Regions from separate parts of the Rhizorhapis sp. genome, predicted to be linked through region 2. Evidence: riboswitches for the same ligand, from Rfam matches in the RefSeq annotation. Region 2 holds a riboswitch; the other holds the start of a gene.
What was found. A riboswitch is a leader RNA that binds a small molecule or an ion and turns the genes downstream of it on or off. The one in region 2 is predicted to bind cobalamin.

Region 1 (5,539 bases), on a different contig from region 2:
GGGCGCCGCAATCCCCTGCCCTGACCGCTGCGGCAAGAGGGTTCTCCTCATCGTCCTCCGGCCTTTCCGCCACCGCCTTTGCGGCAAGGTCCAGGAGGGCAATGAGGCCGGGGAACATGTCGCGGAACATGCCCGATATGCGCCAGGTGACGTCGACGCGCGGGCGGCCCATCACGGCCGGCGGAAGCACCTCAATGCCGGTAACGCGCCCCGTTGCAGCGTCCCAGACGGGCCGGCACCCCATAAGCGCCAGGCCCTGCGCCACCTCTTCGCCGCCCGTGCGCAGCGTGGCGCTGCCCCAGAGATCGAAGAGGATGGAGCGAGGCATCTCCCCATGCTGCTGAAGGTGGAGCCTGATGATCTCGTCAGCGGCGGGCCGGGCAAGCTCCACGGCGGTGGATGTGGGGAGCATGCGCGGATCGGCGGCATACAGATTGCGCCCGGTCGGATAGACATCCTTCCGCCCCCTGAGCGGCGATCCGGCGGGACCGGCTCCGACCCTGCGGCCGGAGAGGGCGGCAAGCAGCGCTTCACGCTCCGCATCGGCGCTGCGATCCCGGTCGGGATCGCCGCTCGCATCGCGGCCATAGACATGCTGGCCATCGCGAACGGCCATATCCTTCACGTCGCAAAGCCAACCATCGATAGCCCGCAGCTTTTCGCCAGTATTCCCAATGCGGCCTAGCGCCAGCGTTTCAGCAAGGCCGCAGGCGGCGGCCCTGCCCAGGATGAGGCGGGAAAGCCGATCCCGCCTTCTCTGATCAAAACCATCGGCCGCGGCATATTCGTCGACCAGCTGCTCCAACTCCCTCAACGGGCCGTTTAGCCCGTCCGTGAAGGCAGCAGGCGGCAAGTGGCCGAGCGTCAGCGCGCCGATGCGCCGCTTCGCCTGGGCGGCCTCACCCGGATTATTCACGATAAAGGGATAGATGACGGGCAGCGAACCAATGACAATGTCCGGCCAGCAAGTCTCCGACAGGGCGACGGCCTTGCCCGGCAGCCATTCCACCGCGCCATGCGCGCCCAGATGCACGACCGCATCGAACCGCCCTTCCTGCTGCATCCAAAGCCCGAAGGCGAGCAGGGCGTGGCGAGGCGGCAGGATGGGATCATGATAATCCGCGCGCCGCTGGTCCAGCCGCCCCCGGTCGGGCGCTAGAGCGATGGTCACATTGCCGAAACCCGTCCCGCGACAGTGAAAGTCGCCCGCCGAAACATCGGGATCGGCAGAGGGCGCTCCCCATGCTTCTCTGAGCGCCTTGCGCGCGCCGTCCGGCAAATTCGCGGCATACCGGTCATAGTCGGAGAGCGGGAGGAGGATTGATCCGGTGGTCACTTGGTCGAGCAGGCACTTCGCCGACGAGGGGATTGGCCCGATCCTGTAGCCCTGCGCCGAAAGATCGTGCAGCAGAGCAAGCGCGCTTTCGGGAACGTCTAGCCCCACGGCCCATCCCGTCCGGCCGGGCGCGCCCGGATAGTCTGGAAGAACGACGATGAGGCGTTTTTCGCTATTCGGCACGCTCTGAAGCGCGACCAGCCGCGCAGCGCGTTCCGCGATCCGCTCCACCCGGTCCGCCACCGGCAGGTACGCCGTTCCGCCAAAGCCGGAGTGCTGCTTGAAAGCGGCAACGCCCGCAAGGATACGGCCATCCAGTTCCGGCAGTACGACGTTCATGGCGAGATCCGCCGCACCAAGGCCCCGGTCACTTTCCGCCCAGGCTGTCCCATAGGTGACCGCAAAAGGCACTTGCAAGACGGGCACGCCCAACCGGTCGAACAAGCCGTCACTGGCGGCAAAGCCGGTGGCTGTCAGGATAAGCGCGGGCGCGTGACAGCGCACGGCATCGGCAAGGAAAGCAAGGCTGTCCTTGTCCTTCAGGCCCGCCGCATAGACCGGAATAGTGCGCAGACCATGCCGGGCAAGCGCCTGCGCAAGGGTTTCGACCGGCGCGACGTCGTTCGAGAGCAAGACCGAACGGTAGAAAATAAGCAGTACGACGGGCGCCTCTTGCGGTAGCGTCTCGCCTCCGCCGCAGGCCCATATCCCTGCGGCAGGCACCGGCTGGGCATCGGCAAACTCCGGCACATCGCCCCCGGCGAGTCCCGCTGCGGCCAATCGGGCTGCTCGCATATTGTCCGGTCCTCCCCTGCGGAAGCAGGCCAGCAGGTGCCGGGCCGCTTCAGCGGGAATAGTGGAGAGAGAAAGCAGCCGCTCGTCGTCTGCGTCTTCTCCCGGCAGAACGGCGAGCGCTACACCCCTGCCGCGTGCGAGATCGGTCAGCCGGTCGAGCCCATAGCGCCAATAATCCTGCCCTCCCAGGAGCCGCAAAATGATGAGCTTCGCATGCTGGGCGGTCCGCTCAAGCCACAGGTCAACCGACATGGGATGCCGCAAATGCCGCAATTGTATGGCCGCAACGGAAAGCCCGGAGACATCCTCTTCCGCTCCGAAAGCCAGAAGGTCGCTATCGGAAAAGGACAGAAGCACTATGTCGGCCGCCGCCACGGCCAGATCGACCGGCTCTGCAAGATCATCGAGCCCCGCCGAACTGGTGTTGAGAAGATGCACGTGGCGGCGCTCCCCGATCAGCCGCGCAGGGCCTGCGCGACCGCCTCGCGGTCCATGCCGTTAAGGCCGATGACGACGAGCCGCCCGGAACGCTCGCCTGCTTCCCAAAGGCGGTCGAACTGGTGCGTCACGCGCGCGCCCACTGCCTGAACCTGAAGGCGCATCGCCTTCCCGGTGACGGCCAGGAAGCCTTTGACGCGCAACACGCCATGATCACGCGCCGCAGCATCGATCCGCTGAACGATGGCCTCCGGGTCGAAGATTTCCGGTAGATCGACAATGAAACTGTCGAAATCGTCATGCTCATGATCGCCCTCCGCATCGTGCAGCGTTCGCCGCGCTTCAATGCTCTCCTGCGCGTCAAGGCCAAGGCCGAGCATCACCGACGGATCCACCCCGCCCCGGCTTTCAATGACCCGGACGGCGGACGGCAGCGCCTTCCCGACCGCATCATGCGCGCCTTGCCGCTCGGCCTCGGATGCGAAAAGATCGGCCTTGGTCATGACCACCAGGTCGGCACAGGCGAGCTGGTCCAGAAAAACTTCTTCCACCGGATCATCATGGTCCAGTGTCTCGTCTGCCTCTCGCTGCGCGGCGAGGGCCTCCATGTCGGCAGCAACCCTGCCTTCCGCCAAGGCCGCGCCATCGACCACCGCCACCACGCCGTCGACCGTCACGCGGCTCTTGATGCTGGGCCAGTTGAACGCCTGCACCAGCGGCTTCGGAAGGGCGAGGCCGGAGGTTTCGATAAGGATATGATCCACCCTTGGCTCCCGGGCCAAAATGGCGTCGATGGCGGGCACGAAATCGTCGGCCACCGTGCAGCAGAGGCAGCCATTGGCAAGTTCGACGATATTCTCTTCGGGGCAGCTTTCAATGCCGCAGCCCTTCAGCAGGTCGCCATCAATGCCAACGTCACCAAATTCATTGACGATCACGGCAAGGCGCCTGCCCCCAGCCTTGGCAAGGATATGGCGGACGAGCGTCGTCTTTCCTGCTCCAAGAAAGCCGGTGACGATCGTACAAGGCACGCGAGCAAGCGAAAGGGTCATGGCTGTTCTCCGGCAAAATCGAGGGGAGGAATGCGCGCAATCATGCCGCGCTTGAGGCAATCGGGCCGCCCCCGCCAGGGCAGCAGGCCGTCGATGGAGTCCTTGAGAAGCGCCGCCCCTGCAATGAGGCTGGATGAATCGTCGGGCGAGAGCGACCCGAAGATGTAGGACCAGCTTCCTTCCGCACGGATGACAGCGCTGGGACCGCGAGTGCAGTTGGCCAGACAGTTGACGCGCAACAGCCGAGCGCCACTCCCGTCGGCCGCAAGCCCAGCCTCGACGGCATCAGCCAGCCGGGCGCCCGCGGCCTCGCTTTCACCCTTGCAGCTTGTGCAAACCAATATTGTTGCGGTCACAGCGCCCCTTCCATTCCGGGGCGCTGGGAAAAGACTGACGCAAGGCGCTAGATCGCCTGTCCGCCTGTCCGACATACCGGGGCACCCCGCCCGTTCGTCCGATGCAAGACGAGGGCGGGTCTCCTGGCTTGCGGCTCGATCGTCCTGGCCGCCTTCCCAGGACCCAAGTCCCAGTGGCTAATGGCCTCGACTCGCCGCTTACAGTTGCGGGGGCAGCCGCAGATTGGCGCTTGCTTCGCGCTTCACTGCATTCCCCTTTAACCCCGGCAGCGCCTGCCGGGGACCGTCGTCTAGAGATGACCTAAAAGACGGTTTGCGGCGCAAAGTCAAGCTGAGCGCCGAGTCTGCCGGGCCTAATCGAAGAGTTCTTCTAGGAAAGACTTCTTCCTCTTATACGGCTTCTGCCCCCAGGGCTGTGAACGCTGATCGCCATAATGGGGCGCGGGTTGCACGGGCTGGGGCGCTGCCGCAGGGGCGCTTTGGGCGCTGCGTTCCAGTATCTTGTCGAGCTCGCCCCGGTCGAGCCACACGCCCCGGCATTGCGGGCAATAATCGATCTCCACGCCCTGGCGTTCGCTCATCACAAGCGGAACACGGCATACTGGGCAAGGCATTCCGGCGGCGGCATTTGTCATCAGAAAAACCCTTCTGGATCAAACCATAAAAATCAGTGCGTTATTGCCAACAAGACATAGGTCGGAGACGCGGGGCTTCAATCCCGCAGGCCGCAAGGCGGGGCGAGGTTCAGACGAAGAGGTGCACCGTCTCGGCCTGCGGCATCACGGCCTTGATGAGCAGCGAGCGATGACAGGCACAAGGGTCCCGTTCAAAGCAGAGCAATGCCGTTGGCCGCTCTCTCGCCATGTCGACCAGTTGGGCCGCGGCCAATTGCGCCTCCGGCAATTCCAGTTGCGCGGCATAAACCCGCGACAAAATGTCACTCCGTCCCTTGCGCGCGGCCTCCCTGCCCTCCGGCGGCGTGCCGAGCGCCTTCAAGCCCACATAATCGATCCCGGCTTCCTTCAAGGCGGCCGCCAGCACATTTTTGGAAAAGCCAGGCCGGCGGGAGAGCGGCACGGCCCTGACATCGGCGAGCAGTTCAATCCCCGCTTCCGCCAGCCGGGCGATGAAGTCCGCCTGCGTCGCGCCCTCATAGCCGATGGTGAATATCTTCAGCCCGGCCATGGCTACACGCTTATAGTCATATTCGCTCTCCGCCGCGGGCCTCCACCATATCCTGACGGTTCCGTTCGAAGTCGCTGGCCGTATGCCGTTCGCGCAGTTGCGTTTCCGGAGCGCCAGCGGTGCGATTGACCATTTGGCCCCGTTTCACGCCCTCCCGATTGCCGATCAGGTCCGCCCAGCGATCGACATTGCGATATTCATGCACCGACAGAAATTCCTGTGCACCATAGCCATCGCGCATGAGCGAGCCATACCAGGGCCAGATCGCCATGTCGGCGATCGTATATTGGTCCCCTGCCACATATTCGTTCCTGGCAAGCTGCGTGTCGAGCACGTGGAGCTGCCGCTTCGTTTCCATGGCGTAGCGATTGATGGGA
Region 2 (5,539 bases):
GCCCGGCAGCTTTTCGTGGAGGGCGAAAGCCGGGGTATTTTCTTCGTCGACGCCCCCGTTTCCGGCGGCCAGGCCGGCGCCGAAAAGGGAACGCTTTCCATCATGTGTGGTGGAACTCCCGAGGCCTTTGCCGCAGCCCGCCTGGTGATGCAGGCCTATGCCGGCCGCATTGTTCATGTAGGCGGCGCAGGCGCCGGACAGACCACCAAGATGGTAAACCAGATCTGCATCGCGGGCGTGCTGCAGGGCCTTTCCGAAGCGCTCCGTTTCGCCCAAGCGGCCGAGCTTGACCTCGACAAGGTGTTCGAGGCGATCTCCGGCGGCGCTGCCCAAAGCTGGCAGCTCGACAATCGCTGGAATAGCATGGCGGAGGACCGTTTCGACTTCGGCTTTGCCATCGATTGGATGCGGAAGGACCTCGGCCTGGCGCTGGAAGAGGCACGGGTAAATGGAGCCACCCTGCCCGTCACAGCGCTTGTCGACCAATTCTACGCCGATGTGCAGGCCATGGGCGGCAACCGGCAGGACACCAGCGCTCTCGTCCGGCGGCTGACGCGGGCATGACAGGTTCCATTGTCGAAACGCCGTGCATCAGCGGCGGCAGAATCTTGGCACGAGCGCATAAACCGTCATTCCCAGGGCTTCGGGTCACCTCTCTCCTTCAGGGGAGAAGAATATTACTGTCTGCCCTCGCCCTCATCCTTCCTTCTCCGCTCCTCGCCAGCGGCCTTGTCGACAATGTGAACGGCATCACCTTCGATGCGAACGGCAAGCTGGTCCGTTTCGACGGGCTACTGGTCGGCAGCGACGGCAAGGTCGAAAAGCTTCTGCAGCGCAAGGACAAGCGGCCGGAAAAGCTGGATTTTCGCACAGACGGCAAGGGCCGGACGCTGATGCCCGGCTTCATTGACTCCCATGGTCATGTCATGGCGCTGGGTTTCCAGTCGCTGACGCTGGACCTCAGCAAAGCCGCCTCGCTGGTTGAAGCCCTGGCGATGGTCAAATCCTATGCGGAGCAAAACCCGCAGCGCCGCTGGATCATCGGAACGGGCTGGAACCATGAAGCCTGGGGCATGCGCCGCTTTCCGGCGGCTGCTGATCTGGACGCGGTCGTGCCCGACACCCCCGTCTGGCTGGAGCGCGTGGACGGCCATGCCGCCTGGGCCAACAGCAAAGCCATGCAGCTTGCCGGAGTGACCGCAGCCACCAAGGCCCCGGAAGGCGGCCGCATCGAGATGGAGGCGGGACGCCCCAGCGGCATATTCGTAGATTCGGCCACATCGCTCGTTGAGAGGATCTTGCCTGCTCCGCTTCCCAAGGAACGCGACCTCGCCTTTTCCAAGGCCCAGCAAAATCTGTTAAGCCAGGGCATTACGGCCATTGCCGACATGGGCTCCAGCCTGGACGACTGGCAGGCCTTTCGCCGTGCGGGGGACCGGGGCAATCTGCGCATCCGCATCATCTCCTATGCCGCCGGCATCGATACCATGCTGAGCGCTGCCGGATCCGAACCGACGCCCTGGCTTTATGACGGCCACCTCCGCATGCCGGGCGTCAAATTTTCGCTCGACGGCACGCTGGGCTCGCGCGGGGCATGGCTCAAGGCGCCTTATGGCGATGCTCCCGGAGAAACCGGCCTGCCGCTGATGACCGGTGCTCAGCTTCGCAACCAAATGAGCCGCGCCGCCATGGACGGTTTCCAGGTGGCGGTTCACGCCATTGGCGACAAGGCGAATGCAGAACTTCTCGACGCCATCGACGAGCTTGCCGAAACCTATAAGGGCGACCGCCGCTGGCGCATCGAACATGCCCAGATTGTCGATTCAGCCGACCTCCCCCGCTTTGCCCGCAACGGCATCATCGCCTCGATGCAGCCGCTTCATGAAGCAAGCGACTGGCGCATGGCGGAGGCGCGGATGGGCAAGGAGCGGCTGGGGAGCGCCTATGCCTGGCGATCCATGCTGGCCAATGGCGTTCCGCTGGCCTTTGGCTCGGACGTACCGGTAGAGCCCGCCAATGCCTTTGCAGGGATCGCCGTCGCGATGACGAGGGAAGATGAGCAGGGCGAACCCTTTGGCGGCTGGATGCCCGAACAGCGCATCACCCTTGAAGATGCCTTGAAAGCCTACACATTAGGAGGCGCTTATGCCGCCCGCGCGGAGGACCGGCTGGGCTCGCTCCAGCCCGGCCGATATGCGGACTTCCTTCTGCTCGACAGCGACATCAGCATAGCTTCGCCGGCCGAGATCAGGACTGCAAAGATTGAGGAGGTCTGGATCGGCGGAAAACCGCAATTTGTCCGTGGAGGAAGCCCCGCAAAGCCAAAGGACGAACAGTGACCGCAATCAAGCTCACTACCAAATATGTCGAAAAGCCCTGGGGCCGCACGCAGATACCGGCCATCTTTCCCAATCCCGAAGGGCGCAAGATCGGCGAAATCTGGTTCGATGGCCCGGAGGGCGAGCGCCCGCCGCTGCTCGTCAAATATATCTTCACGAGCGAGAAGCTCTCGATCCAGGTTCACCCCAATGATGCCGAGGGCCGCGAGCGCGGCCTTCCCGGCGGCAAGGAGGAATGCTGGTATATCCTGGACGCCGAACCGGATGCGACGCTCGGCATCGGCCTCAAGCACGCCTTGAGCGGAGACGAACTCAGGGCCGCCGCGCTGGATGGCTCGATAGAGCGGCTGATGGATTGGAAACCGGTGAAGCCCGGCGATTTCTTCTTCATTCCGGCGGGCACTGTCCACGCGATTGGCGCGGGCATCAGCTTGGTGGAGGTGCAGCAGAATGTGGACGTCACCTACCGCCTTTATGACTATGGCCGCCCGCGCGAATTGCATCTCGACGACGGCGTGGCGGTAAGCAAGGCAGAGCCCTATCCCTTCCCTGAACGCAGCCTTCCCCTGGGGTCAAGCGCGCAGTTGATGCCCGGCGAGCCCTTCTCCGTGGCGATACAATCGCTGCAGTCCGGCACCCGATTGTCCCTGCCTTCCCCCACATGGTTCATCCCGCTGAGCGGCTCGGGCAAGATCGGCGATCAGCCCTGGCAAGGCAGCGAATGCTGGCTCATCAGGAGCGAGACCGAGTTTAGCGTGGATGAGCAGGCGGACGTGCTGGTCGCGAGGCTTTGAACTAAACCATTGCATGAGGATCAGCCAGCTTGCCCTTGAAAGGAGCAACCTTGATCTCTCCTTCCCTCTTCCGGGTCTGGGCAATGTCATAGCTGTTCTGCATCCGCATCAGCGTATCCATCGACACCCCAAAGGCTTTTTCGATGCGGACTCCACGTGCCTTTGCGGTCACCTCTGAGCAAATGCGCTGAAGGCCGTATTGTATCAAGCTACGCCATACGCCGATCAGCTAATTTCAACCATAACGGCAGCCCCGCCACCACCAGCGCAACCCGATCAGCCTTTGCTGCGATCGTCTGGTTAAGCCTTCCGGCTTCATCCCTGAACGCGCGGCCGAGGGGGGTTTCCGGCACGATGCCTGAGCCGACCTCATTGGATACCAGGATCACATGTCCTTCCTGCCGCGCAAGGGCGGTGACCAGGGCTTCCGCTGCCGCTCCAAGATCGCGCTCGGCCAGCATGAGGTTGCTGAGCCACAAGGTCAAACAGTCGACAAGCAGCACATTTCCTTCCCGGCCATGGCGGTCCAGCACGCCGGCGAGGTCGAGCTGTTCCTCCACCGTTTCCCACCGTGCGCAGCGATCCTGCTGGTGACGGGCGATCCGCTCTGCCATCTCGCCGTCATGCGCGGCGGCCGTAGCGACATAGATCAGCCGCCCCTCCTCCTGCTCGGCAAGTGCCTGCGCCAAACGGCTTTTCCCTGACCGGGCACCGCCCAGCAGCAATGTCGTCCTGATCATAAGCTTCTTCTCGCTTGCCCTTGATGTTGCCTGCCCTTAAGACGCGCGTCGCGACAGGTTCCCAGAGATGGGATGAAAAGGGAACCCGGAAGTGGACGAAAAGTCCACAATCCGGGGCTGCCCCCGCAACTGTGACCGGCGAGTTCGCGCCCCTCATGCCACTGGATGCACATCCGGGAAGGCGGGACGCGAGTGATGACCCGGGAGCCAGGAGACCTGCCTGACGCAGTCGATCCATCGCGCGGACGGGGTGTGCCGGGCGATCGAGGGATTCCCTCGCGTGACGACAGAGTCGGGCTGCGCGCGGGGAAAACCACCATCCGCGCATGGCCTCTTTACGTTGTTGAAAGGGGAATTCATGCGTTTTTCCAGTTATTTATTGCTCTCTGCCGCCATCATCGCGCCCATGCCCGCGCTGGCCGATGACGGTGAACAGATCGTCGTCACCGCCGCGCGCGTAGAAAAACCGCTGTCAGAAATTGGCCAGTCGATCAGCGTGATCAATCAGGACGAGATCGAAACGCGGCAGGCCGTTGCGGTCGTCGACCTGCTCCGCACGGTGCCGGGTGTCAGCTTCGCCCGCAATGGCGGGATCGGCACTCAAACGGCCGTCTATATCCGCGGTGCCGAAAGCGAGCAGACGGTGGCGCTCATCGATGGAGTGAAGATCAACGATCCCTCGACCCCCGGCGCAGGCTTCAACTTCGCCAACCTGCTGACCGGCAATGTCAGCAGCATAGAAGTCGTTAGGGGATCGCAGTCGGTCCTTTGGGGAAGCCAGGCCATCGGAGGCGTGGTCAACGTAATTACTCGGGAGCCCGGCGAAGATCTCTCCTTCAATGGCAATGCGGAATATGGCTATCGCGATACGGCACAACTCGTGGGCAATCTGTCCGGCAAAGTTGGTCCCGTCGCCGCCAGTATTGGTGCGGGCTACTTGCGGACCGACGGCATCTCCACCTTCAACGAAGATCGCGGCGCTACGGAGAAGGACGGCTATCGCAATTTCGGGGCTCACGGGAAATTCCTGATCAGCCTTTCTGATGCGGTGTCGGTCGACCTGCGCGCTTGGTACGCCGATGGCAAGGCGGATATCGACGGCTCGCCTCCGCCCGCCTTCACTCTCGCGGAAACACCGGAATATTCCCGATCGAAGGAATTTGTCGGTTATTCCGGCCTCAACCTGGCGCTGTTCGATGGACGCTTCCGCAATCGCTTCGCCTTCGCCTATACCAATATCAAACGTGACAATTTCGACCGCAGCCTGACGCCAGAGCAGACATTTGACAGCAAAGGCGTTAATGAGCGGCTAGAATATCAAGGCATTTTCGACTTCTCACAAGGCATCGAAGCCACATTCGGCGCGGAGCGTGAGAGATCCCGCATGCGGACCGCTTCTCCCTCTTTCCTCGATCCCAATCCGGCGCCCGTCAAAGAGCGAACGACGCTTGAAAGCCTTTACGGACAGTTGAGCGTTACCCCGCTCGCCGGCTTCACTGCCACCGGCGGCGTCCGGTACGATCATCATGACAGCTTCGGCGGCCAGACGATCTTTGCTGCCAATGCTGTTTACAGCCCCAATGAAGGCCGCACGACGCTGCGCGCCAGCTATGGTGAAGGGTTCAAGGCCCCGTCCCTGTTTCAGCTCTTCAGCATGTTCGGCAAT

Region 1: another riboswitch for cobalamin. It lies ahead of VJS46_RS00810 (DUF1636 family protein); the one in region 2 lies ahead of VJS46_RS00040 (TonB-dependent receptor plug domain-containing protein).

What each region holds. Positions count from the first base shown of each region.
Region 1 covers NZ_DATEMB010000004.1:23,790-29,328, forward strand. Annotated here, with positions in the region: gene cobN (cobaltochelatase subunit CobN) at 1-2,569, opposite strand, end outside; gene cobW (cobalamin biosynthesis protein CobW) at 2,587-3,621, opposite strand; gene VJS46_RS00810 (DUF1636 family protein) at 3,618-3,977, opposite strand; cobalamin riboswitch at 4,074-4,280, opposite strand; gene VJS46_RS00815 (zf-TFIIB domain-containing protein) at 4,331-4,612, opposite strand; gene VJS46_RS00820 (DUF488 domain-containing protein) at 4,722-5,153, opposite strand; gene yghU (glutathione-dependent disulfide-bond oxidoreductase) at 5,179-5,539, opposite strand, start outside.
Region 2 covers NZ_DATEMB010000002.1:772-6,310, reverse strand. Annotated here, with positions in the region: gene VJS46_RS00065 (NAD(P)-dependent oxidoreductase) at 1-564, shown strand, start outside; gene VJS46_RS00060 (amidohydrolase) at 675-2,339, shown strand; gene VJS46_RS00055 (class I mannose-6-phosphate isomerase) at 2,336-3,133, shown strand; gene VJS46_RS00050 (hypothetical protein) at 3,135-3,305, opposite strand; gene cobU (bifunctional adenosylcobinamide kinase/adenosylcobinamide-phosphate guanylyltransferase) at 3,343-3,873, opposite strand; cobalamin riboswitch at 3,912-4,111, shown strand; gene VJS46_RS00040 (TonB-dependent receptor plug domain-containing protein) at 4,232-5,539, shown strand, end outside.